3 regions of the Paenibacillus sp. FSL M8-0142 genome follow, and region 3 is predicted to be linked to each of the others. Evidence: riboswitches for the same ligand, from Rfam matches in the RefSeq annotation. Region 3 holds a riboswitch; each other region holds the start of a gene.
The links. Region 3 has a riboswitch for ZMP and ZTP ahead of NSQ46_RS12810 (tetrahydrofolate dehydrogenase/cyclohydrolase catalytic domain-containing protein). Riboswitches for the same ligand answer to the same signal wherever they lie in the genome.
Positions count from the first base shown of each region.

Region 1: it holds a riboswitch for ZMP and ZTP, as region 3 does, so the genes downstream of both, purT (formate-dependent phosphoribosylglycinamide formyltransferase) here and NSQ46_RS12810 (tetrahydrofolate dehydrogenase/cyclohydrolase catalytic domain-containing protein) in region 3, are expected to answer to the same signal.
Region 2: it holds a riboswitch for ZMP and ZTP, as region 3 does, so the genes downstream of both, rpiB (ribose 5-phosphate isomerase B) here and NSQ46_RS12810 (tetrahydrofolate dehydrogenase/cyclohydrolase catalytic domain-containing protein) in region 3, are expected to answer to the same signal.

Region 1 is NZ_CP152008.1:2,967,821-2,978,510, forward strand. Features, by position in the region: gene NSQ46_RS13895 (phytanoyl-CoA dioxygenase family protein) at 1-234, shown strand, start outside; gene tnpA (IS200/IS605 family transposase) at 482-955, shown strand; gene NSQ46_RS13905 (YdcF family protein) at 1,413-2,045, shown strand; gene NSQ46_RS13910 (ATP-binding protein) at 2,049-3,494, opposite strand; ZMP/ZTP riboswitch at 3,708-3,789, shown strand; gene purT (formate-dependent phosphoribosylglycinamide formyltransferase) at 3,854-5,014, shown strand; gene NSQ46_RS13920 (MATE family efflux transporter) at 5,399-6,757, shown strand; gene NSQ46_RS13925 (response regulator transcription factor) at 6,854-7,549, shown strand; gene NSQ46_RS13930 (ATP-binding protein) at 7,546-8,649, shown strand; gene NSQ46_RS13935 (glycoside hydrolase family 88 protein) at 8,785-9,882, opposite strand; gene NSQ46_RS13940 (tautomerase family protein) at 10,255-10,437, shown strand; gene NSQ46_RS13945 (ABC transporter permease subunit) at 10,444-10,690, shown strand, end outside.
Region 2 is NZ_CP152008.1:459,719-470,408, reverse strand. Features, by position in the region: gene glyA (serine hydroxymethyltransferase) at 1-791, opposite strand, end outside; gene NSQ46_RS02030 (TIGR01440 family protein) at 1,075-1,659, opposite strand; gene rpiB (ribose 5-phosphate isomerase B) at 1,773-2,231, opposite strand; ZMP/ZTP riboswitch at 2,344-2,425, opposite strand; gene NSQ46_RS02020 (low molecular weight protein arginine phosphatase) at 2,560-3,147, opposite strand; gene NSQ46_RS02015 (manganese efflux pump) at 3,325-3,888, opposite strand; gene NSQ46_RS02010 (L-threonylcarbamoyladenylate synthase) at 3,977-5,038, opposite strand; gene spoIIR (stage II sporulation protein R) at 5,429-6,124, opposite strand; gene NSQ46_RS02000 (FtsW/RodA/SpoVE family cell cycle protein) at 6,469-7,659, opposite strand; gene prmC (peptide chain release factor N(5)-glutamine methyltransferase) at 7,942-8,832, opposite strand; gene prfA (peptide chain release factor 1) at 8,837-9,904, opposite strand; gene ychF (redox-regulated ATPase YchF) at 10,138-10,690, opposite strand, start outside.
Region 3 is NZ_CP152008.1:2,709,719-2,720,408, forward strand. Features, by position in the region: gene NSQ46_RS12775 (ABC transporter substrate-binding protein) at 1-179, shown strand, start outside; gene NSQ46_RS12780 (macro domain-containing protein) at 508-957, shown strand; gene NSQ46_RS12785 (hypothetical protein) at 1,050-2,177, opposite strand; gene NSQ46_RS12790 (AAA family ATPase) at 2,435-2,986, opposite strand; gene NSQ46_RS12795 (GTP-binding protein) at 3,385-4,578, opposite strand; gene NSQ46_RS12800 (TIGR03943 family protein) at 4,594-5,544, opposite strand; gene NSQ46_RS12805 (permease) at 5,576-6,586, opposite strand; ZMP/ZTP riboswitch at 6,736-6,815, shown strand; gene NSQ46_RS12810 (tetrahydrofolate dehydrogenase/cyclohydrolase catalytic domain-containing protein) at 6,887-7,735, shown strand; gene NSQ46_RS12815 (Cof-type HAD-IIB family hydrolase) at 8,008-8,808, shown strand; gene NSQ46_RS12820 (MarR family transcriptional regulator) at 9,111-9,545, shown strand; gene NSQ46_RS12825 (NADH:flavin oxidoreductase/NADH oxidase) at 9,651-10,688, shown strand.

The DNA of each region.
Region 1 (10,690 bases), 260 kb from region 3:
GGGACACCTTGTCCGGCATCGGCGGGAGATGTACTCTTCTTCAACTATCTGACCATCCATGGGTCGGACGTTAACCGCAGCGAGCGAACAAGGCGAAACGTGTTGTTCCAATATCGGGATGCATCGGATCTGCCGACGGCCAATGTTCACTTTGATTGGGGGATGGGGCTGATGGTTAGCGGTGAAAATCCCGACTTTAATAACGTGAAGCCGAAGTACGAGATCGTGGGCTAGCAATGTCATGGCTGAAAAGAATTGTATTCGGATGAGAAGAAAGGATAAATCTCAGCTAAAGGCGACGGTTAAACAGGGATGCTTTGAATCCCTGTTTTTTCATTATGGCTTTAGCCAGTTGAGCTCGCGAAGCGTGCGAAACAAAAAACCACCCGCTATGCGGGTGGAGGGATCGAGGGTTTGACCAACAAGACCATTCCGATAAAATTGAGATGTTCAGGCTCAATAATGAAAGGAATGGTCTTAGATGGCAAACAAGAGCTATAGTTTAGCTCACACGAAGTGGATGTGCAAGTACCACATTGTGTTCACCCCGAAGTATAGACGGAAAGAGATTTATAATCAAGTGAGGAAAGACTTAATCGAAATTTTCAAACGATTATGCAAATACAAGGGAGTGGAGATAATCGAAGGCCACATGATGCCCGATCATGTACATATGTTGGTAGCAATTCCCCCAAAAATCTCAGTATCATCATTTATGGGATACCTGAAGGGGAAAAGCTCACTCATGATATTCGAGAAGCATGCTACCTTGAAGTATAAATATGGTAATCGAAAATTTTGGGCGGAGGGATACTACGTCAGCACAGTGGGCTTAAATGAAGCAACTGTAGCAAAATACATTCGTGAGCAAGAAGCACACGACCAAGCAATTGATAAACTGAGTGTGAAAGAGTATGAAGATCCATTCAGCAAAAACAGTAACAAGAAGAAGTAAACCAGTTTAACTGGTAAGTGAAAGTGACAAATTACACTGAGCCTGAACAATTTTATTGTCAGGCTAGCGTCTTTAGGCGCAGTTTGGCAACAAGGGGTTATACCCCAAGAGCAAACCACCCGTTTGACGGGTGGTTCTGATTTTGCGTGGCAAGCGTCGTGGCTAGCTCGATCTAGTCGCTGCTCCGGCTTCGAGCCGCTCCACCTCGATCTTACCTCTGCCCCATTCATCTAATCCGTATATCTAATTCGTGCATCGATCGCTTACATCTAACCCGTCCTTGATCCTCGCACCTAGTGGACTTAAGCCGGTAAAGGAGCTTATAACCTAATGAAAATACCGGGGGAGAGAACCGGTATGGTAGAATGGAGTCGTATTGAACGGATTCAGCTCCTATCAATTTAAAAATCAACGCTTTGCTGCGAAAAGGCTTTCGAGGAAGATCGGGGGGGAGTTTGTGAATAATGTAAATCGGTCTCGCAAAGTCGTAGGAAGCCGAAGAAAGACGATCCGGCGAATCGTCCTCTCAGCTGCTGCCGTTATCATGGCATATATGGTTTATGCGGCCGTCGCCATATGGACTTACGGAGCAAAGACCGAGCCTGTAAAATCCGATGCCGCCATTGTACTTGGAGCGGCCGTGTGGGGCGATAAACCCTCCCCCGTATTCCAGGGACGCATTGATCATGCCTTATGGCTGTATAAGCATCAGTATGTGGATAAGCTGATCTTTACGGGGGGACGGGGATCGGACCTTGAGTCGGCGGAATCCGAGGTTGCCCGGGATTACGCGATTGCCCGGGGAGTTCCGGAAGCAGACATTCTGATCGAAACGGTGTCAAAGATAACGGAAGAGAACCTGTCCCATGCCCAAGCGGTCGGTGAACAAGAAGGTTTGTCCACGTATTTGATCGTCAGCGACCCGCTTCATATGAAGCGGGCGATGACGATGGCGGACGATTACGGAATGAAGGCATATCCGTCACCAACGGATCGAAGTGCATATCAAAGTTTCCGGAGCAAGGTTCCATTCCTGCTTCGGGAGATGTTTTATTACACCGGTTATGTCGTGCTGTCGCCTTTTCGCTAATATCTATAAAGCGGGCAGCTGAATCGTAAAGCTGGTGCCCTGCTCCGGGGAGCTCTCCACATGGATCGATCCGCCGTGATTGTGGATGATGTTTTTCGTGATCATATATCCGAGCCCGGTTCCGCTGTCCTTCGTTGTATAGAAGGGCTGTCCCAACGACCGGATCTGCTCTGGCGTCATGCCGATACCGTCATCCTGGACGATGATATGGACATCGCTGTCGCTTTGCTGAATGGTCAGCGTGATCGTTCCTCCTTGATCCATCGCCTCCATGGCGTTCTTCAGCAAATTGATGAATACCTGCTTCAGTTGATTCGCTTCGCCGTGAACGTACACGGGCTCGGCTGGGAAACGCGGGATGATCTCGATATTGTTCAGCGCAGCCTGGACCTTCATCAGGGTAACGATTTGTTCGACGATGCCGAGCACGTCAAATGGCTTGCTGACATGGGAGGTTTCCGGCTTGGATAGCACCAGCAGTTCATTGACGATCAGCTCGATCCGTTTGAGTTCCGATTCGATGATATCGAAATACAGCTTATTGCTTTGCTCCGACGAACGAAGGAGTTTAATGAAGCCGTTAATTGACGTGAGCGGGTTACGGATCTCATGCGCGATTCCTGCTGCCAATTGTCCTGCTGTCGTCAGCTTCTCGGACTGCATGATGCGATCCTCTTCCATCTTCTGCTCTGTGATATCTTTGAATATGCTAAGCGCGGCCTTTTCGCCTCTATAGGTGGTGACCAGCGTGATACCGGAGACGATTTTTTGTTGACCGTCGAAACAGCGGATAAGATATGTAACGGGTCCGATTTCCCGATATTCCGCATAACGCGTTCTTCGCCTTGCAAGCTTATGATGCGAAGAGGGATCTACCACGACATCGGTTGAAATTCCGAGCACATCGGAGACATTCGAGGCGTGAAGCAGCCGTAGCGTCGCTTGATTTGCGTACTGGATCATGCCGTACTTTGTAATGAGCGCGGAAAGCGGGAGCTCTTCCAGCAGCTGCAGGAAGCCTTCTTCCTTCTCAACCAGTTTCATTTCCTTCTGTGTCAGCTGTTCCTGCAGCTCGTAAACAGGGGTGAGGTTCTCAAATTGGACCAAGCAATGGCGGAACGGCGATTGCGCTTCAGCGGATGCCGAAAAGTGAAGCTTCAAATCCAGATTCCGTCCGGCAGGATGTTCGTATTTCATGCCAACTTGGAGTGCGGTCACCTGAGAAGGCTTGAGCTGGAAATCTCCCGCCTTGTGCCTAATCACTTCCAGAATTCCGCCGATGTTCGTCCCTTTCAGTGCTCCATCCATTAATTCTTGTTTGGAGCAGCCCAATAACTCACACAAAGCCGAATTGACTTGAAGCACTTCTCCGTCGATTGAAACGATGGCCATTCCGATGATGGCGTGTTCAAAAGCAAAGTCCTGACGCTGGACAGAATAGGGGAGCACGGCAAGTCTCCTTTCAATTGACTGTAAGGTTTGATCACCCCCCTATTATATGTGCTGGATGCGCTTTCATCAATGAAAGGGCGATAGATTTGGTAACTTGCGCGCATGGAACGGATTGGTCAGTGGCCGCTTTCGGTGATTGTCATGAGCGGTCATATTGCATTCATATTGCATTCATGCTCAATATTCAGTATGATTTAGCTGACAATGAGTAGGTCGATGTGTGACTGGCGCTGCATGGGGGAACCATGAGGGAGCACATGGATGACGACAGCCGTACGCCTGGGCAGAGGTAAGGGAAGTTTATTTTCCCTTACCTCTTTTTAATATTTCTATTTTGAAAAGGGGACTGGAGAACGATGTATAAAACGAAAAAAATGCTGCTGCTGGGATCCGGAGAACTCGGAAAGGAAGTCATTATCGAAGCGCAGCGGTTAGGTGTGGAGACCGTGGCGGTAGACCGATATGCCGACGCGCCTGCCATGCACGTCGCGCATCGCCATTACGTCATCGATATGCTCGACGGCGCCAAGCTGCGGGAAGTCATCGAGCGGGAACAGCCTGATCTGATCGTTCCCGAGATTGAGGCCTTGGCCACATCCGAGTTAGTGAAGCTGGAGGAGGAGGGCTTCCGCGTCATTCCTACCGCAAGAGCGGCCAAGCTGACGATGGACCGGGAGGGCATCCGCAGGCTTGCTTCGGAGAAGCTCGGATTGCCGACGGCCGGATACCGCTTTGCGGATAACTATGAACAATTCGAGGTCGCGGTAAGGGAGATGGGCTTTCCTTGCGTAATTAAGCCGCTTATGAGCTCTTCAGGGAAAGGGCAGAGCGTCTGCCGATCGGAGAGCGACATTGAATCATGCTGGAACATTGCAATGGAAGGCGGGCGCGTACAGAACGGCCGGGTGATCATCGAGGAGTTCATCACCTTCCAGTCGGAAATCACACTGTTAACGGTTCGTTCGGTGAGCGGGACAAGCTTCTGTCCGCCGATCGGACATGTGCAGGAAAGCGGTGACTATATCGAATCCTGGCAGCCTCATCCGATATCCGAGCAGCAGATGAAGGAAGCCGAGCGCATTGCGAGGGCCATTACCGATGAATTGGGCGGCTTCGGATTGTTCGGCGTCGAGCTGTTTCTGACCGAGGATCAAGTATATTTCAGTGAGGTATCGCCTCGCCCGCATGATACCGGATTAGTTACGCTGGTCACGCAAAATCTGTCCGAATTCGCGCTTCATGTCCGGGCCATCCTCGGTTACCCGATTCCGGAAATCGTGCTGATCACCCCGGGCGCCAGCCGTCCGTTGAAAGCACCGGGTGAGCTTGAAAACTATAAGATTACGGGCGCCGAGCAGGCGCTCGCGGTACCGAACACTCAGGTTCGTCTATTCGGCAAGCCTGTGACAAAGGCTGGCAGAAGAGTGGCAGTGGCCTTGTCGACCGCAGGCGAGGTGGAGGAAGCGCGATCTCGTGCCAAACAGGCATTGGACAAGCTTGGGGTGGAAGAAGTTTAACGGCAGTGATCACCTTCTTCCGGAATGTGCCTTGTCCGCTTAAGCTTGGGATCAAATCCATTTGAAGAATGCAAAAACTGCCCAATAGCGAGAGGTCAGCCGGATTGCCAACGGCTGGCCTCTTTTCCATAAGAGGTACGTTAGATCCCTATCTGCGAATGGCCATACGATGATCGGAAAGGCAGTGCCATGGAAATTATTTAGATTTTGAATATAAACCTGCATCACTTTTGCCGTTGTTCATGATAAGATACACAAGAAAACAGCATTCGTGCTGCCCGGAAGGCCCATCGCCCGATAAGCGACCCGGTGTGCAGCAGGAAACCATACATATTAGAACAAGATGTTAGAATGGCGAACTTCACATCATAGGAGAATGCACGCATGAAAGATATGACACAAGGCAGTCCGATTAAACTGATCATCATGTTCACGATCCCGCTGTTAATCGGCAATCTGTTTCAGCAATTCTACAATATGGCCGACACGCTCATTGTCGGACGCACGATCGGCGTGAACGCGCTGGCGGCCGTCGGTTCGACCGGAAGCATTATGTTTTTTATTATCGGATTTGCGCAAGGCCTGACGGCAGGCCTCTCCATCATTACCGCGCAGAGGTTCGGGGCAAAGGATATTGCTGGTGTGCGTAAAAGCGTCGGCACGAGCTTTTGGATCAGTATCGTTTTCACGATCGTCCTGACCATCCTTAGTGTCGTGTTTACGAAGCCGGCCCTCGTCATGATGAATACGCCGGTTGAAATATTGGATGATGCTTATTCGTATTTGATCGTAATCAATGCTGGCGTCGGCGCAGCGGTGTTATTCAACCTGCTGGCCAACCTGCTTCGGGCGCTCGGGGACAGCCGCACTCCGCTATTGTTTCTGGTTATCGCAAGTATTCTGAATATTGTGCTGGATCTCGTGTTTATACTCGTCTTTAAGATGGGCGTAGCGGGTGCCGGGCTAGCAACTGTCATCTCACAGCTGTTCTCCTGTCTGCTCTGCCTGATCTATATCCATAAAAAGGTTCCGTTGCTGCAGTTCAAAACGGCTGACTGGTCGATCGATTGGACGTTTATTGGCCAGCATATGCGGGTGGGTTTCCCGATGGGCTTTCAGGCATCGATCATCGCCATCGGGGCGATTATTCTTCAGATTACGCTGAACGGTCTTGGCGCACTGTCAGTTGCGGCTTACACAGCGGCTCAGAAGATCGATATGCTCGCTACCCAACCGATGAACTCCTTCGGCGTTACGATGGCAACCTTTGCGGCGCAAAATTTCGGGGCGAACCGGATCGACCGGATTCGGCTAGGCGTCAAGCAATGCATTTTGCTCTCGGGATCGTTTAGCATCCTGGTGGGGGTGCTTGTTATTGTTGCAGGTCCGGCCGCCGTCTCTTTGTTTGTCGGTCAAGGACAGGAGCAGCTGCTGGATCTCAGCGGCCAGTATTTCCTAGCGAACGGAACAACCTATTTGCTCTTATCTTTGCTGTTCATTTACCGGTTCTCGCTGCAAGGGCTTGGCCAAAGCTTCATCCCTACCGTCGCCGGCATTATGGAGCTGATCATGCGCGTCGTTGCCGCTATGTTCCTGTCGGCTCTGATCGGGTTCCCCGGGGCATGTCTCGCCAATCCGCTGGCTTGGCTGGGGGCGCTTATTCCGCTTGGAACAGCGTATTATTTAAGCATGAAGAAGCTGAGCAGACCCGCTCAGCCCGCCTCGATACCGGTTCAGACGTAACGGATGATTCGGATTATCCGGGACGCCTGGAGCATCCCTAAATAAAAATAGAACAACTCAAGCCATGAAGATTAATTCCAGCAAGGAGAGTCGGGAATGAGGACGATATTAATCATCGATGATGAGCCGAACATCCGGGAAGTTCTTGTGTCGTATCTCCAAAGAGAACAGTACCGGACGCTGGAGGCGGCAAATGCTAAGGAAGCATTGGAGCATATGCGGGACGGAAAGGTGGACCTGATCATCCTGGATTTGATGCTGCCCGACATGGACGGCGAGCAGCTCTGTGCCCACATCCGTTCATTCAGCCCGGTTCCGATCCTGATGCTGACGGCGAAATCCGCAGCAAGCAGCCGGCTCAAGGGCTTTTCCTCCGGAGCGGATGATTATGTCCTGAAGCCGTTCGATCCGAGGGAGGTTCTTGCACGAGTCAAGGCCATCTTGAGACGGTCCGGCGATGATGCCGAGCTGCTGTCAGATGTTACGGTGTATCGGCACGGGGCCCTTGTCATTCATTCGGGCAAGCACGAGGTGACCTGCCATGGACAGGCCGTGAGCTTGACGCCAAACGAATATAAACTCCTTGTACTGCTGGCGAAATATCCGGGACGTCATTTCTCCCGTGAGGAGCTTGTTGAACGGGTTCTTGGTTTTGATTATGACGGCGATATCCGCACCATAGATCAGCATGTCAAAAATCTAAGGCATAAGATCGAGCAGGATCCCAAACAACCGAGGTTTATTATAACGGTGTACGGCTTTGGCTACCGGTTCGGAGGCGAGGAATCATGAAGCGAAGGCTGGATCTGCGGCTGGCTGCCATCATTATCAGCATCACGACCGGGATCTTGATTATGTTTACCGGGATCAGCATTTTGACCAACCATTATCATATCGCGATGTATCAGCAGCAGACCGCGGAAGGGCACGGGATCGACCAGCTGAACTACCATCTGGAACAGGCTCAGATGCAGTCGATCATACTGACCTGCATACTGTCGATCGCCCTTGCCACGGTGACCGGCATTTACGTGGCAAGACGTATCTCCGCGCCGCTGGTTCAAATGAAGCAAGCGGCTGAGAGGATGACGCGAGGTGATCTGGCCACCCGAATTCATGTAGATGGCGAAGATGAGCTCGCCGGGCTTGGAGGTTCGCTTAACGAGTTGGCTTTGCAGCTTCAGAAGCAGGAGCAGCTTCGCAGAAGCATGACCCAGGATATCGCGCATGAGCTTCGTACGCCGTTAACCACGTTAAAAAGCCATACCCGTGCATTGGAAGACGGAATCTGGGAGCCGACGGCTGAACGGTTTCGCACTTGCTTGCACGAGATCGACCGGTTGATCGATCTCGTCACCGAGCTTGAGGATCTGCATGATATGGAATCGCCCGAATTCCGCCTTTGCCTAGCCAGGCAGGATATGTCGAAGCTGATGGAGCGGGCGGTGCTGCTGGTCAAGCCCATGTATCTTGAAAAACAGGTGAAGCTGAAGTATACCAGCGGACCGCCGATGCCTGCGATGGTCGATGCCGATCGAATCCACCAGGTCCTGGTGAACATGCTGAGCAATGCCCTTCGACATACCCCTATGGGGGGACGTGTGCGAGCAGAGCTTATAGCCGAGAATAAGCATGTACTGGTGCGTATCGAGGATAACGGCCAAGGCATCAATCCGGACGATTTGCCCTTTATTTTTGAAAGATTCTATCGTGGGGATAAATCAAGGAATCGGAATAGCGGCGGAAGCGGAATGGGGCTTGCCATCGTGAAGCGCCTGGTAACCGCCCACGGCGGCCAGGTATGGGCTGAGAGCCGAGGAGCGAATCACGGCAGCTGTTTCTTCATTCGATTGCCGATCGAACGCACGGGTACCGTCCCGATACAAACATAACGAACAGCAAGCGCCAGGGAAGGCGCTTGCTGTTTTTAGTTTTGACGCGATCGTGCGTATCGGACAGGCATTAAGATCAAAGCAGGAAGCAGCCGATTGGAAGCGAAGCATTGGCATTACAATTCCATGGTCGGATCAGAAGATCCGTTGCTTCCAGCCCATGAGCTTTGCGGCCGATTCCAGATAGTAGTAATCGCCGTATATCAACGACACATTGATATTTTGACCCGCGGGCTTATGGCCGGTTGCCCCTTTCAGAATGCCTTCGTACTCCGGATCGTCCCATTCGGCGTATCGTTCGGTTAATGAGTCCATGATTTTTACGGCATGTCGTATGTAAAGCGAAGCCTCGTTCTTCGGTACGAGAGCGGCGATTTCGAGCAATCCCGAGGCGGCGCAGGAGGCAGCGGAGGTGTCCGGAGGCTCGAGCTCCGTATCTGATGATGTTGAAGCCTCTACAAGCTCTGTCCGGAAATCCCAGGCAGGAACTCCCTCCTCACCGAGCGCGGCGATAAAATAATGCGCAACCCGTTTGGCAGCATCAAGGTATTTGGCGTCGCCGGTATACCGGCAAGTGTTTGCCATGCCGTGCAAAGCCCAGGCAGCCCCCCTGCTCCAAGCCGAGTCCGGTCCGAAGCCTTGGCCGCCAAGCGCACCGATATAGTCTCCCGTTACGGGATCGAAGATGCAAATATGCTTGACAGAGCCGTCGGCTCGAATGAAATGCTCGATCACTGTGTCGGCCTGCTGGGAGGCGATATGGGCGAATCTCGGATCGCCCAGCTCCTCGGATGCCCAAAAGAGAAGGGAAAGATTCATTGTGGAGTCAATAATGGACCAGCCTTCATTGCCGTGGTTCCAAGCCGTCCGATCAACCGTGTTCCAGGCCCGGATATAACGACCCGCCGGGTTGAACCTTCCTGCTAGCATCGTAGCTGCCAGTAGTCCTCTGCGCCTGGCATCCGGATCACCGGTTAATTTATGCTTAATGACCGCCGTCGGCAGAAATTGAAAGCCAACATCATGATGGAAGTTGTTCTGTGAAAAGAAAGCCTGCTCCAGCTTGACGTCCCACTCCCATGCTCGTTCCTTATACGCGGGATCCTTGGTCATATCGTACATGATCCACAGCATGCCCGGCCAGAAACCCGATGTCCACCAGTCAATGCGGGTTGAATCGTATTTGCCGTTCACTGCTGCGTGCGGGACCTTATTTGCCAGCTGGACAGCCATTCTCGACAGCTTATCCTCCAGCAGCCTCCACAGCCCCGCATGGGCATCATGCCCCGGGCTGAGGCGGCCCGCCTCCGATATTACGCGGCCCTCTGTATGATTTTCGCTCATGATTTACCTCCGTTCGGATCGTGATTGATGCGATCATAATCGCTCGGGTTTGCTTCATTGTTCCACAAGCAGCCTTCTTTTTCCATACTTCCGATCGAACTTCTAGTAAAATGACAAGCGCGTCTTATAAAAACACAAGCCCGGTGGTTTCGCCTAAAAAAAACACAAAGGAGCCGATGATCTTCCATTGCTGCATGGCTAGCCGGGCTCTTAGGATATGAGTATTCATATTCACACCATAAGCAAGGGAGGCGAATGCCGTTGCCGCAAATTACGATCAAAATGTACGAAGGGCGGTCGGATGCTCAGAAGGAAGAAATCGTCGAGGTTTTTACCAGGGAGCTGTCCCGAATTATCGAACGGGAGCCCGAGTTCATCAGCATCCGATTTGACGAGATTCCGATTGATGAGCATGCGCCGGCCAATTTGAGAAACAAGAGGTGAGGAAGGATGGCCGATCGAAATCATGCGGCTGGATTGGGGACGCTCAAGAATAAACGCAAGAACGTATTAGGCTTCATGTGGAAGTACAAGGCGCTGTACTTGATCTCGCTTCCGGGACTTTTGTTCTTCGTCCTGTTCAAATACGTGCCGCTTCTCGGCTCCGTGATCGCGTTCCAGAATTATAATCTGTTCGCAGGCGTTACGAAGAGCCCGTGGATCGGTCTGGAGCATTTTGAACGGATGTTCTCGCATT
Region 2 (10,690 bases), 2.2 Mb from region 3:
ATGACATGCATCAGCGGTCCGCCCTGCGATCCCGGGAATACGGCCTTGTCGATCGCTTGCGCCCAAGCTTTTTTGCACAGAATCATGCCGCCGCGCGGCCCGCGGAGCGTCTTATGCGTCGTTGTGGTCACGAAATGCGCGTGCGGAACCGGATTCGGGTGAAGTCCAGCCGCAACAAGACCTGCGATATGAGCCATGTCGACCATAAACAGCGCGCCGACATCATTGGCGATCGCAGCGAGCTTCTCGAAATCAATGATGCGCGGATAGGCGCTTGCGCCGGCAACAATCAGACGAGGGCGATGCTTGAACGCCGCTTTGCGGACTTCATCATAATCAATGAGGAACGTGTCCTCTTGAACGCCGTAAGCCACGAAATTGTACAGCAGACCGGAGGCATTGACCGGGCTTCCGTGCGTCAGGTGACCGCCATGGGCAAGGTTCATGCCAAGAACGGTATCGCCAGGCTTAAGCGCTGCAAGATACACCGCCATATTCGCCTGCGCGCCGGAGTGCGGCTGCACGTTGGCATGATCGGCTCCAAACAGTTCCTTCGCGCGGTCACGAGCGATATCCTCGACAATGTCGACACGCTCGCATCCGCCGTAGTAGCGTTTGCCAGGGTAGCCTTCCGCATATTTATTGGTGAGGACGGTGCCCATCGCTTCCATGACCGCTTCGCTGACAATATTCTCCGATGCAATCAGTTCGATATTGCTGCGCTGGCGCTTCAGCTCCAGCTCCATCGCTTCAAGTACAGCAGGATCGTTCTTACGCAAATGTTCCATCATTTTTATATCCTCCTATGATCCAAAATCTTACTATAAATATTCTGTTTCCGTATTACACAGGGCCAACTACCAAATGGGATGTGGAGCAAGCACGTGAAATGTTTCTACAATCGCTGTTGCTCCCGGATTTCTTTGATCTATTGAATTCATCCAAGGTAGAAATCCGTTCACAAAGGCGAACACTACCATTTTTTCGAAATCATTTCACTCCCTTGCCTGCATCTCTTTCTTTAGTTAACCCTACAAACAAGCAAAACAGGATGTCCAAGCCGTTCCAATCGAATCAATTGCATGATCCGGAATCCGCATCCGGCACCTGGCGATAAACGGCCCGCTCTCCGCCGATCAGCTTTGGCCGGGTATAGGCGGCCGTAACCCGAGCCTCGCCGATATACCGCTCACTCGGCCTGAAGGGAACCGCCACGCTGCGCAGATGCATGCCGATCAGCGTCTCGCCGATGTCGATACCCGCATGCGCCTGAATGGATTCCGCCAGGCAAGGCTGCTTCATGCTGCGGTAGGCGCTGGCTGCCATGGAGCCGCCGGCTCCCGGAATCGGTACAGCCGCCACTTCCGTCAAGCCAAGCCGCTCGAGCAGCTCGCGCTCAACGACCAGCGCTCGGTTCAGATGCTCGCAGCATTGGAAGGCCAGCGAGAATCCGTACTCCGCCTGAACCTCGGCAATGCCTTCAAGCAGCTGCTGCGCCGTCTCCAGCGCGCCGCCTGTCCCTATCCGCTTGCCCGCAACCTCGCTCGTGCTCGCGCCGACGACCAGCACCTTGCCCGGTCCAAGCTTCGCCGTCTCGGCGAGCTCGCGGACGATGCGGGCGGTCTGCCCGTTTAAGGAAATGTTGGAAGCATCGCTCATGCCACAGTCCTCCCTTAATAGTCTCTACGTCGCTTCATGCCCTCGTCCCGCACAGCTTGTATGCGGGGAACCGTCCGGAATACAGACCAAATGGCCTTACGGAAAGAAACGTCCTATCCGTTCTTTAGGTAGCGTTCCTCGATCGCCTTGATCTTGTTGACGCGGCCGACATGACGCTCGCCGTGACTGAACTCGGTTGTCAGCCAGGCGCTGACGATTTCCGCAGCAAGACCAGGGCCGACTACGCGTTCGCCGAGCGCGATCACATTGCTGTCGTTATGCTCGCGCGTCGCTTTGGCCGAGAACACATCATGCGTCAGGGCGCACCGGATTCCCGGCACCTTGTTCGCCGCGATGCTCATGCCGATGCCGGTTCCGCAGATCAGAATGCCGCGATCGGCTTCGCCGGACACGACCTTCTCGCATACCGGCAGCGCATAGTCCGGATAGTCGACGGAATCGGAGCAGCCGCAGCCGAGATCCTCCACCTCATGTCCAAGGCTGCGAATAACCTCCATGATCTCCTCTTTCAGGCGAATGCCCGCATGATCCGTGCCTAGTGCAATTTTCATCGATGAAACCCCCTCATATGTTCGCTTTCGCGTGATTAGCTTGTTTCATTATAACCCAAATATCCCGCAAAAGACGAAAAAAGAGCAGTCGGCGCACACGTAGTGCTCCAATGCTCTTTGCCCAGGCGACCGGCCGTATACTCCGGTGCTCCACCGTGGTTTCATCCACTTCGTCGCCAGTTACACCGGATCTATTGTTGTTTCCCCTACATCTTAAATCAATCGTCCGGGAAAGGCAAGCGGCTTTTTTAGCCACGCCTGCAGCTGTGACTTTTCCACTCACGTGCTCTGATGCCAGAGTCATAATTCATCCGCCCGCAGCAAGCGATTACGCCTGCCCGCCCGCATTCAGCTTGTCCAACAAACGAAAGAGCGCCGTCCGAATCTCGGCTGCGGTCGCTTCATACTCTTCCTTCGTGCCGCCGAACGGGTCCGAGATATCAAAGCTAGGAATGCGCTGGCGAAGCTCAATCAACCGTTCGCGATCCTTATCGCTGACATTTTGACCAAGCGCTCGGGCCAGCTCAATCGATGCGTACAGACTGTCTTGCTCCTGCAAATCTGCAAGCACCTTGCTGTCATCCTCAACATATTCCTTTAAGGTATGCATTTTATCGGCCGCGTGAGGAAACTGCCGAATGGCATATTGCTTATGCGATTGGGTTAGAGTCAGAACGAGATCAGCCCATTCCACCAGCTCTGAGGTGAGCGGCTTTGATACGAGCTCGTCCCGGATATCCTGATCCCGCAGTACGGATTCCGCATGATGGGACACCGGCATGCCATCTATCGCCGATACGCCGGCGGATCGCACCTCCAGCGGAATGCCCCGCTGCTTCGCCAGCTTGCGCAGCATCCCTTCGGCCATCGGACTGCGGCAGGTATTTCCGGTGCAGACAAATAGTATCTTTTTCACAGTCTTAAGGCTCCCTCCCGTCAGTATTAGGTCACTAGGGATATTGTATCAAATCTCATCACAAATTTCGCAACTTCTATATTACTTGGACAAATGATTCCACAAAAGTCTACTCTGCCGGTCAACGAATTCCCGCATTCATCCTCATTTCATATCCGGTGTGCCTTACCACCCGTATCAGACAATAAACATCACGCCGAACACAACCAAAATAAGTCCTCCCAGCATCTCGCCGTACTCGCCCAGCTTGCTGCTGACCTGACGGCCCAGCATCAAACCGAGAATCGACATCAAGCCGCCGACCACCCCGAAGGTTACAACGATCAGCGTTACATCATGCACGAACATGCCCAGCGATAATCCGACCGAGAACGAATCGATGCTGACGCTAAGCGAGAACAACAGCATACCCAGCAGTGCGGATGGATGAACGAGCTTGCCCTCGCCTCCGCGAAAAGCGTTATGGATCATATGGCCCCCGAGCAGAACCAGCAATCCGCCGGCGGCAAGCCCGGTAACCTGTCCCAGCAGCAATCCGACATAACGGCCGGCAGCCAGCCCCAGCAGGGGCATCAGCATATGAAACAGGCCGATCAGAAAGCTCATGCCCAGCATATGACGGTGGCGCAGCCCGCCTCGCAAACCGACGCCGATGCCAAGCGAAAACGCGTCTAGCCCGAGTGCAACCGCCATGAGCAGAATCGCCGCAAGCTGTCCCGATTGGACAGACGCCTCCAACATGCCCATTCCCCCAAGTCTCATGGTCTTGTACACCATATGCGGACAAGGGATAAATGATTCCTGATCGGCTTTGGAAAAAAGGCTGCGGTTAATGATCCACGTCGATAACGCGATGTCCTGCCGCCTTCAGCAGCCGGTTCATCACCGCGGCGCCGAGGCCCTCTTCAGGGCAGGCTTCCGCAAGAATGAAGGTGGCGCCGGCCTCGTCGAACCTGCGCAGGCCGGCGTACAGCCGGCGGGCCGCTTCCTCCGGCGCGGCCTGGCGGCCGAGCGGGACCGCCACGTCCGCGCGGTAGCGACCAATGTGCTCGTCGAACGACAGCACACCGGTCACCTCGCCGCGGCGGGCGGCGGCCGCAAGCTCGGCCGCGATGCGGGCCGCTACCGCTTCGGCGTCGCGGCCCTGCACCACGCACATCGCGCCCTTCGGCGCGTAGTGCGTGTATTTCATGCCCGGCGAGCGGGGCGCCGGGCTCTCCGCCTCCCCGGCGGCGCTTGTTAGCGCCGGGTCGAGGCGCACGCTTGCCGCCACCGCGGCAAGCTGCTCGGCCGTGACGCCGCCGGGACGGAGCACCGTCACGGCACCGTCCTCGCCGGCTTGCACGACCGTCGACTCGACGCCGACCCCGGCAGGGCCGCCGTCAAGCACGCCGTCGATCGCGCCGGCCAAATCCTCCAGCACATGGCCCGCAAGCGTAGGGCTCGGCCGGCCGGAGCGGTTCGCGCTCGGCGCGGCCAGCGGGCAGCCGGCCGCGCGAATAAGCGCGAGCGCAGCCGGGTGGTCAGGCATTCGCACCGCGACCGTGTCCAGCCCCGCCGTCACACGGGACGACACGGCACCCGGCTTCACGGGCAGCACCAGCGACAGCGGGCCCGGCCAGAACGCCTTCATCAGCGCACGCTCGGTATCGTTTACCCGAAGCGCCAGGTCATCCAGCTGGGACAAATCCGATATATGCACGATCAGCGGGTTGTCCGAAGGCCTTCCCTTCGCCGCAAATATACGTTCAACCGCTTCCGTGCTTCCCGCATCGGCGCCCAACCCGTAGACCGTCTCCGTCGGGAAGGCGACAAGCCCGCCGCCTGCAAGCACCCGACCCGCTTCAAGCAGAGCCTGCTCCTCTTCCGGAGTTCGGCTGCCGGATTCCATCGATTCAATACCGATACGCCACACCTTCGTCGGTTGTGACTGCGGGTCAACAGGCTGTTCGTTATGTTCCAATTGGCGGCTGTCCTCGCGGCCGCTTGCAGTATGTTCCATTCCCTATCCCAAGCTTTCTGTTTATGAAGTATATTAACCATCAAGCACGCGCCTTGCTGGAGCTAATCCCAATGGCTTTAGAGTTGATACTTTTTGACATTTAAAAAAGCGCTTCGATTCTTCAGTCCCGTCCCGGGTCCCCACCCGGGCAGCCGGTCGCGCTAAAGAGAAAGCACTCTTCTAAATGAAAGTGTATCACACTCGACTCGAATTGAAAATCAAACGGCCTGCATGTCTTCCTATCAATCTTTCCGAATATCATCCTATGCATCCGCTAGATTATCCAAACAATCCTGCCACCCAATTCCAGATCCCGATAAACATATCCCATAAGAAAAACCGGACTTCAGGCTCGGTATCGCCCGCATTGACTGGCTCATCCGCCTGGCTCTTATCGGCTTGCGCCGAGACGGTCTGGACGCCGGCATCCGCCGGCTGCGCCGCCGCGTCTCCGCTGCCCCCGTCGATGAAGCACAGCGGCGGGAACAACACGCACCACCAGTTCTGTCCCTGTCCCTCGCCAAGCGTGATGCGCACCGCATCATAATCGCCTGCCGGATAGACCGTGCCGCCGTACAGCTTTGTCGGGAACGGTACGACGCCGAGTTCCACATTGTAGCTGTAGGTGATTCCCCGTTTTCTCAGCTCTTCACCGACCAGCTGGCGAATTTCCGGCAGATGCCGGCTCGTCAGCGCCTTAGCTTCCTCGAGGCTCTGCGGGTTATCCAGCTGCTGAACCCATAGCTGCATTTGCTCCACGACCGCATCGCGGATTTCCCGCTTCACAAGCTGATCGGAGGGACTGTCGGAATTGGCCAAGATGCGCAGCCGGATCGATTCCTGAGGAATCGGCCCCCCCACAACAGAAGCATCAATTCGCTGACCTTCCCACACGGTAATGACCATAAACATACAGGATAAGAGCAAAATCATTTTTTTCACGATAATACGGAGGGTTTCGCTATAATGGTTCATCTTGGACAACCGCCTCTCTATCAACCGATAATCTATGATGCTATCAGTATGTCCGGCCGCCGAAGATCTAAACGTGAATCTAGCAATTTGTTTAAAAAGATGATAGAGACACCTGTCGCAAGGTCTTTCAAACCATATCCCCCGTTACCCTGTCAGCCCTCCAATAGGTTACTTCCTTGCCTAGGGCTAATCACAGGCTCATTTCTTGTCCTTACAAAAAATAAAAGATGCTGCCCCGTATGGACAACATCTCTTCATAAATGTATTTGGAAATTTCGGGTATCCTGGTTCAAGACAGGCCATTTCGAATAGGATAGCCCCCACCAGTGCACGATGGCTACGGCTTAGGCCTGCTTCGCCACCGTCGACCGGTGGGCATGCGGATCCGGCATATCCTCCTCGATTTCCCGGCCGTGCAGCTTCACGCTCATGGCTACCCCGAGGCTCGCCATGCTGATTACGAGCGACGTTCCCCCGTAACTGATAAACGGCAATGTAATCCCCGTCAGCGGCATGAGGCCGATAAACATCCCGATATTCTCAAAGATTTGGTATAAGAACATGGACACGATCCCTATGATGAGAAACGGACCGGCACGTTCACGCGATTCGAGCGATATCAGAATCATCCGATGGATCAGAATGAAATAGAGCAGGAGCAGCACGGAAGAGCCGATAAACCCGTATTCCTCCGCAATCTGCACGAAGATGGAGTCGGAATAGGTATACGGTACCCGTCCCGATTGCACCGAGGTCCCCTGCATAAAGCCTTCCCCGGTCATGCCGCCGGAAGCGATCGCCAGCTTGGCATTGTGGGTGTGATAGCCGGCACCGGCGTTGTCCGTCGTCTCGGGCATCAGCCACGGGTCGATCCGGTCCAGCCAGTGCGAGCGGCTCCCTTCCTTCATGAAGGCTGTAATCTCGTCATGGTAATGAATGTAAGCCTGGATTCCGCCGAAAGCGGTGCCCGCAACGAGCACCAGACCGATCAGCGCATGCGATAATTTGACATTACCAATCCACAGCAGCCCCATCAAAATGATGACGTAGCTTAGCGCATTCCCCAAGTCGTTGATGCCCATGACGAGCACGAAGGGAATAAACGCCAGGAAGCCGACCGGAATGACATCGCGGATAAAGGAAAGCTGCGATTTATTTTTCTTCACCAGTATAAAAGTCAGGAAGATAATCAAGACCAACTTAAACATTTCCGCCGGCTGCAGGCTCGTAAACCCGAGATTAATCCAGCCCTTCGAGCCGTTAAGCGTTGACCCGAAAAACATAACGTACACAAGCAGCAGCAGGCCGCCGATATAAATGTAGGTCGCGTGTTTAATGAGAACGCGGTAATCCAATAGGCTCATGCCGAAGAAAGCGATAAAGCCCGCAACGTAAAAGATGAGCATCTTAATATGGTACCCGTTCCAATCAGCCGATCCGATGGTTACACTGTACAAGGAAGTTATGCTGATGATCATCAGCATGACAAGGACGGTTACGACAACAAAGTCTATTTTTTTAAATTTCTGAAGCATGCCTTTGATCCCCCTGTGCCGGAGCTTATCGCTCCGATGTGCCTTACCGGCCATATAACGATCTGCCCGGATAAAAAGTTTGGGCTCTCCCGGCCCATACCTGGCGCATTAGCCATCGCCCCAACAGCCTTTCAAGGATGCGGGCGGACGATAAGACAGAATACGAACCTTATGAGCACGAACGGATCATGAGCATGAGAAGCCTGCACGGGAAGCAGCGGATTTCCGCAAGTAAACCCATGATCATCATATATTGTAAAAGAATTTCCCTCCGAACACAATTTAACGGGCAATTCCCAAAACATGCCTGTCGATTCCCGCCAAATCCGGGATCGTAACGATCTCGTCCCAATGACCGGCAGCCCGCAGCATATCCGCTACATCCTGCGCCTGGCCCATGCCCAGCTCGAAGGCGATCAGTCTCGGCGGCGTCGCAAGCAGCGGGAGCTGATCCATCATCACACGGTACGGATAGAGGCCGTCGGGCCCGCCGTCCAGCGCGGTTCGCGGCTCATGATCCCGCACCTCGGGCTGAAGCTCTTCAATGTCGCTGGCCGGAATATACGGCGGATTGGAGACAATCATATCCGGCGCCAAGCCGGCGAACGGCTCGAGCAGATTGCCCTGCCTGAACTCCACGTCGGCTCCGAGCCGGGACGCATTACGCCGCGCAACATCCAGCGCCTGCGGCGAAATGTCGCTCGCCAGCATGCGCAGCCCTTTCGCCTCCAGCGCCAGCGTTACGGCGATGGCACCGCTGCCGGTGCCGATGTCGACGGCGGTCAGTCTTTCGCCAGGCTGCGGTGCCAGCTGGTTTCCGTACTTCAGCACGGCCTCGACGAGCAGCTCCGTTTCAGGACGCGGAATCAGAACGGCCGGCGTCACCTCGAACGATCGCCCGTAGAACTCCTGCTCCCCGATGATGTATTGCGCCGGGACGCCGTCGGCCTTCCGGTTGATGACGTCCTCGAAATCGCTGCGCCGGTCCTCGGGAAAACCGTCGCCGAGGGCCACGTAATACGCCGTGCCGGTCAGCCCCAGCACATGCTCCAGCAGCAGCTGCGCATTTCGCTGCGGCTCCAGGACCCCGACCCCGTCTAAAAAAGAAGAAGCCTCCAGAAAGGCTTCCCGTATGCTGCGCTCCGGCGTCAATGCAAATTTGTTTCGCTCCAAAGCGTTATACTCCTTTATCCATCATTTCCGCTTGCTCTGCGATGGTCAGGGCGGAAATGATCTCCTCGATTTCGCCGTTCATCACCTGATCCAGCTTATGCACGGTAAGCCCGATCCGATGGTCGGTCACCCGGCTTTGCGGGAAATTGTACGTGCGGATCCGCTCGCTTCGATCTCCGGTGCCGACCTTGCTCTTGCGCTCGCCGGCGTACTTCGCTTCCTCTTCCTGGCGCATCATGTCGTAGATGCGCGCGCGAAGCACCTGCAGCGCCTTCTCCTTATTGGAGTTCTGGGACTTGCCGTCCTGGCACGTAGCCACAATGCCGGTCGGGATATGCGTTACGCGAACCGCCGACTTCGTGGTGTTAACGGACTGACCGCCCGCACCGCTGGAGCAGAACGTATCCACGCGGATATCCTTATCCAAAATCTCGATATCGACTTCCTCGGCTTCCGGCATGACCGCCACTGTTGAAGTGGAGGTATGGATACGACCGCCGGATTCCGTTGCCGGAATACGCTGCACCCGGTGCGCGCCGCTCTCGAATTTCATTTTGCTGTAAGCACCGCGGCCATTGATCATGAAGATAACCTCTTTAAAACCGCCGAGGTCGTTCATGTTCACGTCCATCAGCTCAACCTTCCAGCCCTGGGAATCGGCATAACGGGTGTACATCCGGTACAGATCGGACGCGAAGAGCGCCGCCTCGTCTCCGCCGGCTGCACCGCGAATCTCGACGATAACGTTCTTGTCATCGTTCGGGTCCTTCGGCAGCAGCAGAATCCGGATTTTCTCCTCCAGCTCCTGTTGGCGGGCGGAGAGCTCCTCGATTTCCATTTTCACCATTTCGCGCATTTCGTCATCGAGCTTCTCACCCTGCATTGTTTTTGCAGCTTCAAGCTCTTCCATTACATTTTTATATTCAACATAAGCCTCATAAGCAGGCTGCAGATCGGATTGTTCTTTGGAATAATCCCTTAGCTTCTTGGAGTCATTCGCGACATCCGGATCGCACAGCAGCTCGCTCAGCTTCTCGTAACGGTCCGCCAGGGATTGCAATCGGTCTAACAAGGAATTCACCTCTCTTACGTAATATTCCTGATTCTAGCGCCTATCGCTCCCTCGAATATGCGAAGCGTAAACGACTGTTTATTATAGCATGAAACGTCCTATTTGACTAGAAGGGCATAGGCGCGGGAAACGCAGGAAGCGTTCCCTGCCCTGCATGAAACATCCGCTTGGCAAAAAGACCATGATCCCATGCATCATCTGGCATGGAGCCATGGTCTTTGTATCATAATATGCTACACGTTGAAGCGGAAGTGCATGACATCGCCGTCATTGACGACATAGTCCTTCCCTTCAAGGCGGAGCTGTCCGCGCTCCTTCGCGCCGTTCATCGATCCCGCGGCAACAAGATCATCGTAGGACACCACCTCGGCCCGGATAAAGCCGCGCTCGAAATCGCTGTGGATGACGCCGGCCGCCTGAGGAGCCTTCGTGCCTTTGCGGATCGTCCATGCGCGTACCTCCTGCACGCCTGCGGTAAAGTAGGTGTACAGGCCGAGCAGGCTGTATGCCGCTTTAATGAGGCGGTTCAGGCCGGATTCCTCCAGGCCCAGCTCTTCGAGGAACATGGCCTTGTCTTCACCTTCAAGCTCGGCGATTTCGGCTTCCACCTTGGCGCTGATCGGAACGACGGCAGCATTCTCGGCAGCCGCGAACTCGCGGACCTGCTGCACGTACGGATTGCTGTCCGCGTCAGTCACGCCATCCTCGCTTACGTTGGCCGCATACAGCACCGGCTTGAGCGTCAGCAGATGCAGATCGCGGACGATCAGCTTCTCCTCATCGGAC
Region 3 (10,690 bases):
ATGGTACGATGGCTGGAGCCATTACGCAAAATCCGGTTGGCATCGGCTATGAAACCGTGAAAGCCGCCGTGGCTGCCATCAAAGGCGAGAAGCTGGAGCCGCAGATTGACACAGGCTTCTACTGGTACGACAAGAACAACATCGACAGCGAGGAGATCAAGGCGGTAATTTACGAATAGGCACCGTAAGCAAACCAGGGTGTCAATCATACAAAAGGGGAGCCCTAGAGGCTCCCCTTGTTCGTGCAGCATCCGCTTTACGCGAATGCCACCTCCGTATTCTGAATCAATTCGTTCAGCCTCCTTTCCGGTGAATTCCGTCCGGCCGGACATCTATATTAAACCATAGCCCTGGAGCAGGTTGTAGTGAATAAATAGGCTTAATTGTTTTTTACCAGCGACCCTAGTCTTGGGGCCCTTTACCAACTTCCGGAAGAGGGATACAATAAGGTACTAATGCTTGGGGAATACAAGCATGAATGAATGCATGAAGCATGGAGGAGTCGGGATGATTAAAATGGTTGAAGGGAGCTTGCTTGAAGCTGCTGAGGATATCCTTGGGCACCAAGTAAATTGTCAAGGGGTTATGGGGTCCGGAATCGCTAAGCTGCTGCGAAACAAGTATCCGAGCTTATTTCCTGCTTATAAAGAATTTTGCCAAAACCACGATCCACATGATGTATTAGGCAAGTGCCTGATCGTCAAAACCGATAACAAATCCGTTGCCAATCTGTTTGGTCAGCTCAATTATGGAAGACAAAAAGTGAGGTACACGGATTATGAAGCTTTGAAGGAGTCCCTAGCCGCACTTAAGACGGAAGCACAAAAAGACGGTCTTAGCGTAGCTTTACCGTTCAACATTGGCTGCGGCCTGGCAAATGGGGATTGGAGTGTTGTATATGGAATCATTGAGGATGTTTTTCATGATTACGAGGTAACTTTGTACAAGGTAGAATGAATGATTTGTTCGCTAGGGCCAGCCGGAACGTCAGAAGTTTTTTAAGAATGGACGAAAAAAAGGGCAGTCCGTTGCTGCCCTAGAGATCGAGTTTAATAATCCGACCAAGAATCAAGTATACCATTATAGAAGTGCAAGTAAGTGTCGCCATAAATCCATTGATCCATAGTTAAATAGCTGCCCGTGTACGAACTATGATCATCGGGGGCTCCCCAGGATAGCAGCACCTGTTCCTGATTCATGCCTATAGCTATCTTTTGCTGAACGATCCGATTCCAGGTAGCAGAGTCCCACTTAGGGAATACGCTCTTGGGATTAACGGTGTAGAAACCTTGTTGTATTACCGTGCTGGGGTCATCATAAAAGGGAAGCTTAAAAGTAACATTAGCGCCGTTTGATCTCTTTGCAGTTACAATGAGCTTATTTCCCTTCATCTTCACAGATTTAAAGTAGACCTTTTCAATATTTAAAAGAGGATTGGATGAAGGTAATAGGTTTTTATTTGCCCAGTAATACTTGCCGGAATAAAAGCCGTTAACATTTTCATAATAAAAATAGGTACAGAATGTATCAGGTGTAGAACCACTTACCAGCTCTTCAACGACTACTCCATTATTCAGCAATATTTTAAAACTCGTTGTTTGTTTGCTGATTACTGCCATCTCAATTACCCGGCCAACCTTTTCTCCTTCATAGATGTATACCTTTTTCCCCATATAGGTCTTAAGATAGTCATCGGATACCCTTTTGATCTGGGACATTAATTTCTCTGATTTGGCTTTACCTTCTTTGTTGCTCCACAGAAAAATAGTATGAGATTCGTAAAACTCCTTACCGGACAGACCTGATATCTTATAAAAGTAGTCTAATTTTATATAAGTGGTCCCGTCTAATAAAACGGAATTACTTTCATTAATTTTGTATGTACCCTTATTTGACTTTACTGTGATTGGTTTAGAGTAGTCGATTGAAATGTTTTTAAGTTTAGACAATAATTTCACAGGAACATACGTACCCGGATTTTTGATTTTATCAATGGAATAGGCTTTTTCACGTGTTACAAGAATGTCACCGTCTAAGAAAATGGCCTTTTCTTCTGATAAATAAGCATTGTCAGGTATAACATTTGACGTTGCGTTTGATTCAGGTGACAAGAATATGGAAAAGAAAGAGGTAATCAAAAAAATGATAAGCACTTTTGTTTTTAGTAGTTTTTTCATACGGCCTCCAAGATTATAGTCATTATGGTCTATGAGTAAAGTACCATAAATGGTTAACGGTTAGTAGGAAATAAAAGTAAAGTGAGTACCGCTTGTCCATTCTTTCCCGGTCTTTAGCCAGAATCGAGCGTACATCAACCAATACGTATATACCAAAGGACGATAGATCAATGGAATGCGTCATATTCGTTGGGACGATGAACTGCCGAGGAACTGATTCAACGCGATTCGCTCGGAGTGTCACACGGGCATACAGCTTATAGCCGTTCAAGCTTTCCCTCGCTCCAAACCCGCTCCCAGATGGCATCTACCGTCTGTTCAATGGTCAAATCCGACGTATCGAGCCACAAACCGACTTTTGGCGTTTCCTCACGCAGCCGCCGGTCCAGCTCTTCGGCTTTCCAAATGCCGTATCCTTTCTTATTCCGCTGCGCTTCCCTCTGAAGGAGAACTTCGGTGTTAGGCGTCAAAACGACGATATATACCGGGACGCCCTTTAAGTGGTTGCCCATAGTCTGCAAGTGAGGCCCGATGATGATATCCTGAAGCACGACCTGGAACCCGGCAGCGACATAGGCGGCCGCGGCGGAAGCGGAAAGACGATACCGCAGCTCAAGCTGGGCTAACGCTTCCTCTGAGGCGTCAGGCAGCAGTTCTTCCCTTCCTTTGACAATCATCCTTCGAAAGGTATCTCCCCGTAAATGAACGGCACGATCAAATTTTTCCGCCAATAGCTGGGCGATGGTGGATTTGCCGGAAGCCATGGCCCCCGTCACTATGATGACGCCAGGATTTTGTATATCAGACATTCGTAAAACCTCCTTATTGATGCATTGGATTCGCATTCGATAAATCAATTCTAATTTTTGGTCACTTTGGTCCGCCAAAGAAAAGGTTGTTTGTGCCCTCGCGTGTCGACTTGATGCATTTCTGTCTTCAACGATAGCATAGAAACCGCATCGGAGGAGGGGAGAGCATCGTTCAAAACATTTTTTACCGACGATTATTAATAGATAAAAGGGAGCTAAATTTTCACAACTAAACTAGTCGTTATTACGATAAACAAGTGCTTGAAATATGAATATGGATTGAGATTGTGAAGCAGGGCATATGGCGTTTCATGTTCCGGCATAACTGCATATTAAACACGGGTACTGGGGGAATCACCCAGTACCCGTGTTTTGTTCAAGTGACTCTAGAGCATGCTTTACCGGGTGATGCTCCGCATCCTTCTGTCCCATTCCTCGGTGATGCGGGACTTGTCGAGCCCGCTTCCGATTAGCGTGAGATACCCCCGCTGCAGCGGCAGGGAGCTGGATTTGTGCTCCAGCCTGCCCGCCGCCCACTGTACCAGCATAGAGCCTGAATCCAGGCGGACATAGCCTTTGGCCCGAAGGAGACCCGTTACGCCCTGGAAGAAGGCCTCTAGCTCCTGTTTTCCGGCGGTTAACGAGTCCGGCGACAAAAACGAGTCCGGCAAGGACAAGGTTAACGAATCCAGGCCGGCGTACGAGGTCGGCTCGTTGGGATCCCGATAGGTATGGGGAGGAGATTGGCTGCTGCCGTCTTCATGATGATGCCAGTGTCTTCCTTGGAGCCGATCCTGTGGAGCCAATGGCTCCGGCGCTAATCCAGCCGCATTTTCCGCCAAGCCGGGCGGAACTGCATGCGTACTGTTTGGAGCCGCAGTAGTTCCAGGCTCAGCGGTTTCCATATGGACAGGGGAGAAGCTTGTTCCGGCGGCGCTGCCGGACGCCATCCCGCCTTGGTTTCGAGGGGGGAGCGAGATGACTCCGAAAACTTCGGCTTCGTTAATGTGGGCATAGTCTGTCAGACGTAGCTTGGCGGTGCCGTTGATGTTCCGAACCGCCGCCGTCACTTTTCTCAGCATCTTGGCATCGCAATCGCCTGCCTTGTTCAGCAGAATGGTATCGGCGAAAGCGATCTGCCCCCGGAGCGTACGCACCAGACTGCGATCCGACGCGAAGAAGCTGTTGTATTCGAGCATTTTGCCGGCATCGACGACGGCCACCTTGCGCGCTATAGATATGCGTTCAGCCAATGATGGTTCGGCCAAATCTTCAAGAATTAGCTGCGGGTTCGCTACGCCGGTTGTTTCGATCAGGATGAGATCGGGACGCCGCTTGAGCTGCACATCCATCGCCAGTTCGAGCTCGCCGCGCTTCGTGCAGCAGATGCAGCCATCGAGCAGCTTCTCCACCGGAACGTCGGGCATGTCACCGGAAATAACCGCTCCGTCTACGTCCATTTCGCCCATTTCATTCATGATAACGGCCGTGTTCCACCGCTGAGTCTTTGCGTAGGCGAGCAGTCTGAGGAGCAGGGTTGTTTTGCCGCTGCCAAGAAAGCCGCTGATGATGATGACAGGTGTCTTGTTCATCTTCTTCACCTCCGGTTAGGGTTGAGCTGCCGGATACAGCTCATCAAACGCAGCTACAGAGTCAGGATTGGTAAAAATATACGGCGAAGCCGGCTCTTCAATCGCCTCGATCGATTCGGCTTGAATCAGCAGGCGCTCCTCGCCTTCGATTTTCACGGTCTGGACCGTGCCTTCAATCGATACCCAGGTATCATTCTCGAAACGGGATGCTTGCTCTCCGCTCACGAGAATGCCGAACGGAACGGCATCGGCCGTGCAGCACATCAGCAAGAACCGGCTGACGGCAAACATGTTCTTATCCATGCTGTCATCCCTGAACACAAAGCCTTGGACCGAGATGGGCTTGCCGGCAAAGACAGGCTTATACATCTCGATCGCGCCGACGGTCTCGGAAAATATTTCGGGCCTTACCGTGACGGAGGGCATGGCGTACAGCCGCTTGGCCAGCTCCGCAAACTCCACGCTATACTTATCCCTCGGTGCGAACGGATCGACCGGGCTGCTTTCATTTCCGGTTGGGTTCGGTGCGCGGGCGCTGCCAGCGGCATCGGAATCTCCGGGTACATTCTCAGAACCGGTCCGCACATCCGGATTCGGATAGGTGTACACCATGCCCTTCTTGGCTGCCATGCTGCTCGCGAGAGGCTGATCGGGCACCAGCAATCCGAAGAGCAGGGGTAAGGCGAACAATCCGTAGACCGTTAAATTTCGGACAACGCCTCGGGGATGAGGGTGCTCGCAATCGCATACGTCGCCGGCGTCGCCCATTACGGCATGATATACCATGCCGAAGGCAATGAACAAAAGCGGTACCGGACAGAGCAGCAGAAGCGTCTGCATCTGCGGAGCCAGGTAGTATTCAAGGAGATTCGATTCATTTAAGTGCATGACATAAATAGCAAGAGCAGCCAGCAGCAGCGCACGAACAACATAATGAAACCGCGCACCTGCCGATGAATGGTTCATGGAAAGAGCTCACCTCCTTCTTGTTCACGGATTATCCGCCAAGCAGTATGTTCGCGATCAGGGAACCGACAAACACGAGCGTGACGATGACGACACTTAGCGCAATGACGAATCTCGTCTTAAATGCGGCGGATAGCATGAGCAGCGTTTTGAAATCGAGCATCGGGCCAAGCACGAGAAAGGACACGAGAGGGCCCACGGTAAAGGTATGCGTAAAAGCCGAAGCGACGAATGCATCCGACGTTGAGCAGAGCGAAAGGACAAACGCCAGACCCATCATGAACAGATAGGAGGACATCGGACCGCTCGCAAGAGAGAGCAGCTCCTCCCGCGGAATAAATGCTTGAATGCAGGCCGTGACAAACGCACCGAGCACTAAATATTTGCCCATATCCACCATTTCGTCACCAGCATGAACAAAAAGGCTGCGCCAAGTTTTGCTGTGTGCGTGGGATGGCCGGCTTCCGGCGGCTTCGACCTCGGCGGTGAAATCATGGAAGGAGCGCTTTAGCGGGTTATTCTTCACGAAAGCAAATACGAGCAAGCCGATCGTAACGGCAATCATGAAGGCCAGTCCCATTCGTCCGATCGTGATCTCGGGATGCGAACGGAATGCCATCATCGTTGCGGCAAGCACCACCGGATTCAGAATCGGGCCGCTGAGAAGAAAGGTGATCCCGACATAAGCCGGCATGCCTTTTAACATGAGCCGGCGCACAACAGGGATCATGCCGCACTCGCAGACGGGAAGGATCATCCCGAGCAGGGATGCGAACAGGACGCCGGGAACTGGATGCTTCGGCGTTAGGCGGCGAACCCATTCTTCCTTGACAAAGATTTGCAGCAGCGAAGAAATCAGCACCCCGAGCAGCACGAACGGCAGGGCCTCAAGGAAAATGCCGATGAATACAGTTTTAAGCTGCTGCACTTCGGTGCTGCCAAGCAGGGCGAGCCCGCTCCGGGGCATCGTCATGAGAGCCGGGAACAGAAAGAGCAGCGGCAGGAAGAACGGCAGCCATTTGAAAAAAGCCGGAATTTTCATGAAGGCCTCCTGACGAAAAAAATCATCTACGAGGACATTCTATGCTTGGACGAAAGACAACTTTCCAATTTAATCAAAAGAATTACGAATAACTCTTTCCACCGAAGCTATGGCGTATTCCCGCAAGCTCATGGTATAGTAGTAGTACGTAGACTATGCGTTACTGGCGTAGCTTGGGGTACCAAGAGGGAGCGCATAGTTTCATATGCCGTACGCCTGGGCAAGAGGTAAGGAGACGATCATGTCGCCTTGCCTCTTTATGTTTTTATTGACTAACAATGGCGAAGGAGCGGGTTGAACATGAGTACAGAAACGTTGATTTTGGATGGGAAAGCGGTATCGGATGATCTAAAGGTTAAGTTGGCCGTCAAGGTCGAGCAGCTTAAAGCCAAGGGAGTCACTCCTTGCTTGGCTACGATCCTCGTCGGGGATGATCCGGCTTCGGCAACCTATGTGCGAATGAAGGGGAATGCATGCCAGCGCCTGGGGATCGAATCCCGGAAAATCGAGCTGAAGGCGTCGACGACCACCGAGGAGCTCATCGCGGCCATTCGGCAGCTGAATGAGGACTCGGCAGTGCATGGCATTCTGCTCCAGCATCCGGTTCCGCATCATATTGATGAAAGAGCGGCATTCGATGCGATCGCGATCGAAAAGGATGTGGACGGCGTGACCACGCTCGGCTTCTCGCAAAATGCGTTCGGTTTCGCGGACTATCCGTCCTGCACCCCGGCAGCGATTATCGCGATCATGGATTATTACAAGCTTCCGATCGAAGGCAAGCATGCCGTGGTTATCGGCCGCAGCCCGATTCTCGGCAAGCCGGTCTCGATGATGCTGCTAAACCGCAACGCTACGGTGACGATCTGCCACTCCAAAACGAACAATCTAGGCGACATCGTCGCGCAAGGGGATATTGTCGTTGCTGCGGTCGGCAAGCCAAAGTTCATTCAAGGCGAGTGGATCAAGCCGGGGGCGGTAGTGCTTGACGCCGGCTACAACAAAGGCAATGTCGGAGATGTCGATTATGAGGCGTGTGCGGAGCGCGCGTCGGCCATCACGCCGGTTCCGGCAGGCGTCGGGCCGGTAACGATTGCCACGCTGCTGAAGCATACGGTTGAGGCGGCCGAAAGAACACTGAAGTCCTAATCGTGGATAATGCAATGCAAATGAACCGGGTCCTTTTGAAGGCTCGGTTTTCTTTTGAATAGGATGCCGAGAGAAGACTTCCCGTTCCGGCTATATGCGGAGAGCCCTTGTGCGGATTGTCTTTCACCAAGGTTGGGTCACCTAGGATAAGTTAAAAAGCATGATGGATTCGTGTTGTTGGAAGATCATGAGGTATAAATTGTTGCTTGCTCTGAAATGCTTTTCATCATTTACAATACACCCATCAGCTATGAAAAGAGGGGCGAGGGCTATTGAATAAAAAATTAATTTTCTTTGACATCGACGGAACGCTGCTCGATCACGACAAGCGGATCCCGGAGTCGACGCTGGAGTCCATTGAACAATTAAAAGACAACGGGCATGAAGTCGCGATTGCGACCGGTCGCGCTCCCTATCATTTCGAGGAAATCCGCGAGCAGCTCGGCATCGATTCCTATGTGTCCTTGAACGGGCAATATGTCGTTCACCAGGGCAAGCCGATCTACGGGAACCCGATGCCTCCCGAGCAGCTGCAGCAGCTGACCGAGCTGGCGGTGCGGATGGACCATCCGATCATCTATGCAGGAAGCGATGCAATGAAAATGAACGTGACTCACCACGAGCACATCGATTCCAGCTGGGGCGAGCTGAAGCTGACGATCCCGGAATATGATCCGGAGTACTATCTTGGACGGGATATTTTCCAGGCCATTGTGTTTTGCACCGAGGAGGAAGAGGAGGCATATCGGTCCAGCTTTGGAGGAAGGCTTGATCTGGTCCGCTGGGGTCCGTACGGCACCGATGTGCTTCCGGTCGGCGGTTCCAAAGCCGAAGGCATCCGGCAGTTTATCCAAGCGCTGGGCATGGACGTAGCCGATACCATCGCCTTTGGCGATTATCTGAATGATCTGGAAATGCTGTCGTATGTCGGCCATGGCGTAGCCATGGGGAACGCGCCCGACGTCGTCAAGCGCGCAGCCCGACACGTTACCAAGGATGTAGGCGAGGACGGCATCCGGCACGGGCTTCAAATGCTGGGCCTGCTGGATCCAAAACCGCAGGTGATGGCATAAGCAAGCTTTTATAAGCGCGTGCCTCTCCCGACCGGCTCGCAGTATGATATTGCCTGCTGCATGCACGACGTGCTTAGACGGTGCTTGGCGTCGCATCATTTCTTATCGTTCCGATCAACACACGAAAGGCTCGTTCCTTAAATGATAAGGAGCGGGCCTTTTTGCGAGATATCATGCGATGCAACAGGAAAAGCCGTTTGACGGCTGAAATGTGAGCTTGATATGATAAGTTAACAACAGCTGCCTTTCGGGTGGGAGAGACCTGCCATCTGAGGGCCATTAACCTAGAGCAGGTGGGAACGATGTCAACCAATCACAAACAAGATCTCATTACAAGCTGGCTGTCCTTGACGCAAACACAGGCGATGATCACAAATGAACTGGAACAGACGCTTCAGCAGCAGCACGACTTGTCGCTGAACGAGTTTTACGTGCTGTTATTTTTGTTCGAGGCTCCTGAAAAAAAGCTGCGGCTGCAGCAATTGCAAGCGATGGTCGGCCTCAGTCAAAGCGCGATCTCGAGGCTGGTCAGCCGCTTTGAAGCCAAGGGCTGCGGTGCAATGCAGCGGGCGATCTGCGAGAATGACCGCAGGGGGATATATACGTCGCTCACCTCCATTGGTGAAGACAAACTTCAACGGGCAAGAGCTACCGTGCTGAATGTGCTGGAGCAGCAATTCTCTTCTCCGAAATTCCGCCAAGGCGTCCAGAATATGATGGAGATTATGAAGTCCTGATTGTATCGAAATATTGACGAATGCTCCTTCGTCTGTTATTTTAAATGCATGCGCATGCATTTAATTTAGAGGATTACATGACATCAGGAGAGTGAAGGAAACCATATGGAACATTTATTCAGCCCCTTTACGTTGAAAGCTTTGAAACTGAAAAACCGGATCGTGATGCCGCCGATGTGTCAATATTCCGTTACGAACAAGGACGGTATCGCAACGGATTGGCATTATCTGCATTATGTGAGCCGCGCGGTCGGCGGAACCGGGCTCGTCATTGTTGAGATGACGGACGTAGAGCCTGACGGACGAATCTCGGACTACGACCTTGGTTTATGGTCCGATGAACAAATTGCGCCGCTTGCGCGCATCGTTGACGGAATCCACCAGCATGGCGCGAAGGCTGCGATCCAAATTGCCCATGCCGGCCGGAAGGCGGAGGACGCGCAGACGCCTGTCGCGCCGTCGGCCATTCCTTTTGACAATAATTCCAAAACGCCGAGAGCCCTGACGACCGAAGAAGTACAAGAGATGGTGGAGAAGTTCCGGTTGGCCGTACGCCGTGCCGTGCAAGCCGGCTTTGATGCCATCGAGCTGCATGGAGCTCACGGATACTTAATTCACCAGTTCCATTCACCATTAACGAATACAAGAACCGATGCATATGGCCAGGATTTAACGAGATTCGGCGTCGAGGTGATTCAAGCGGCCAAGAGCGAAATGCCTGACGATATGCCGCTGATCATGCGTATCTCTGCAAGGGAATACGTGGATGGCGGCTACGGTATCGAGGAAAGCATTGCGTTCTCCAAGGCATATCATGCTGCAGGGGTGGATATGTTCCATATCAGCGCTGGCGGCGAAGGCCCAATCGCTGCAGAGGGAAGACCGGGTACCCATGCGGCATACCAGGTTCCGCTGGCTCGACAAATCAAAGAAGCCCTGGGCGTACCGGTGATTGCTGTCGGCCGGCTGGATGAGCCGACTCTGGCGAATGCAGTCATCGGCAATGAAGAGGCGGATCTTGTTGCCGTTGGCAGAGGGATGCTGCGCAACCCGTATTGGGCGTTGGAAGCGGCAGCCGTTCTCAAGAAGGATACATCCATTCCAAGACAATACCTCAACGGATTTCCTAAACAGGCGCAATAATC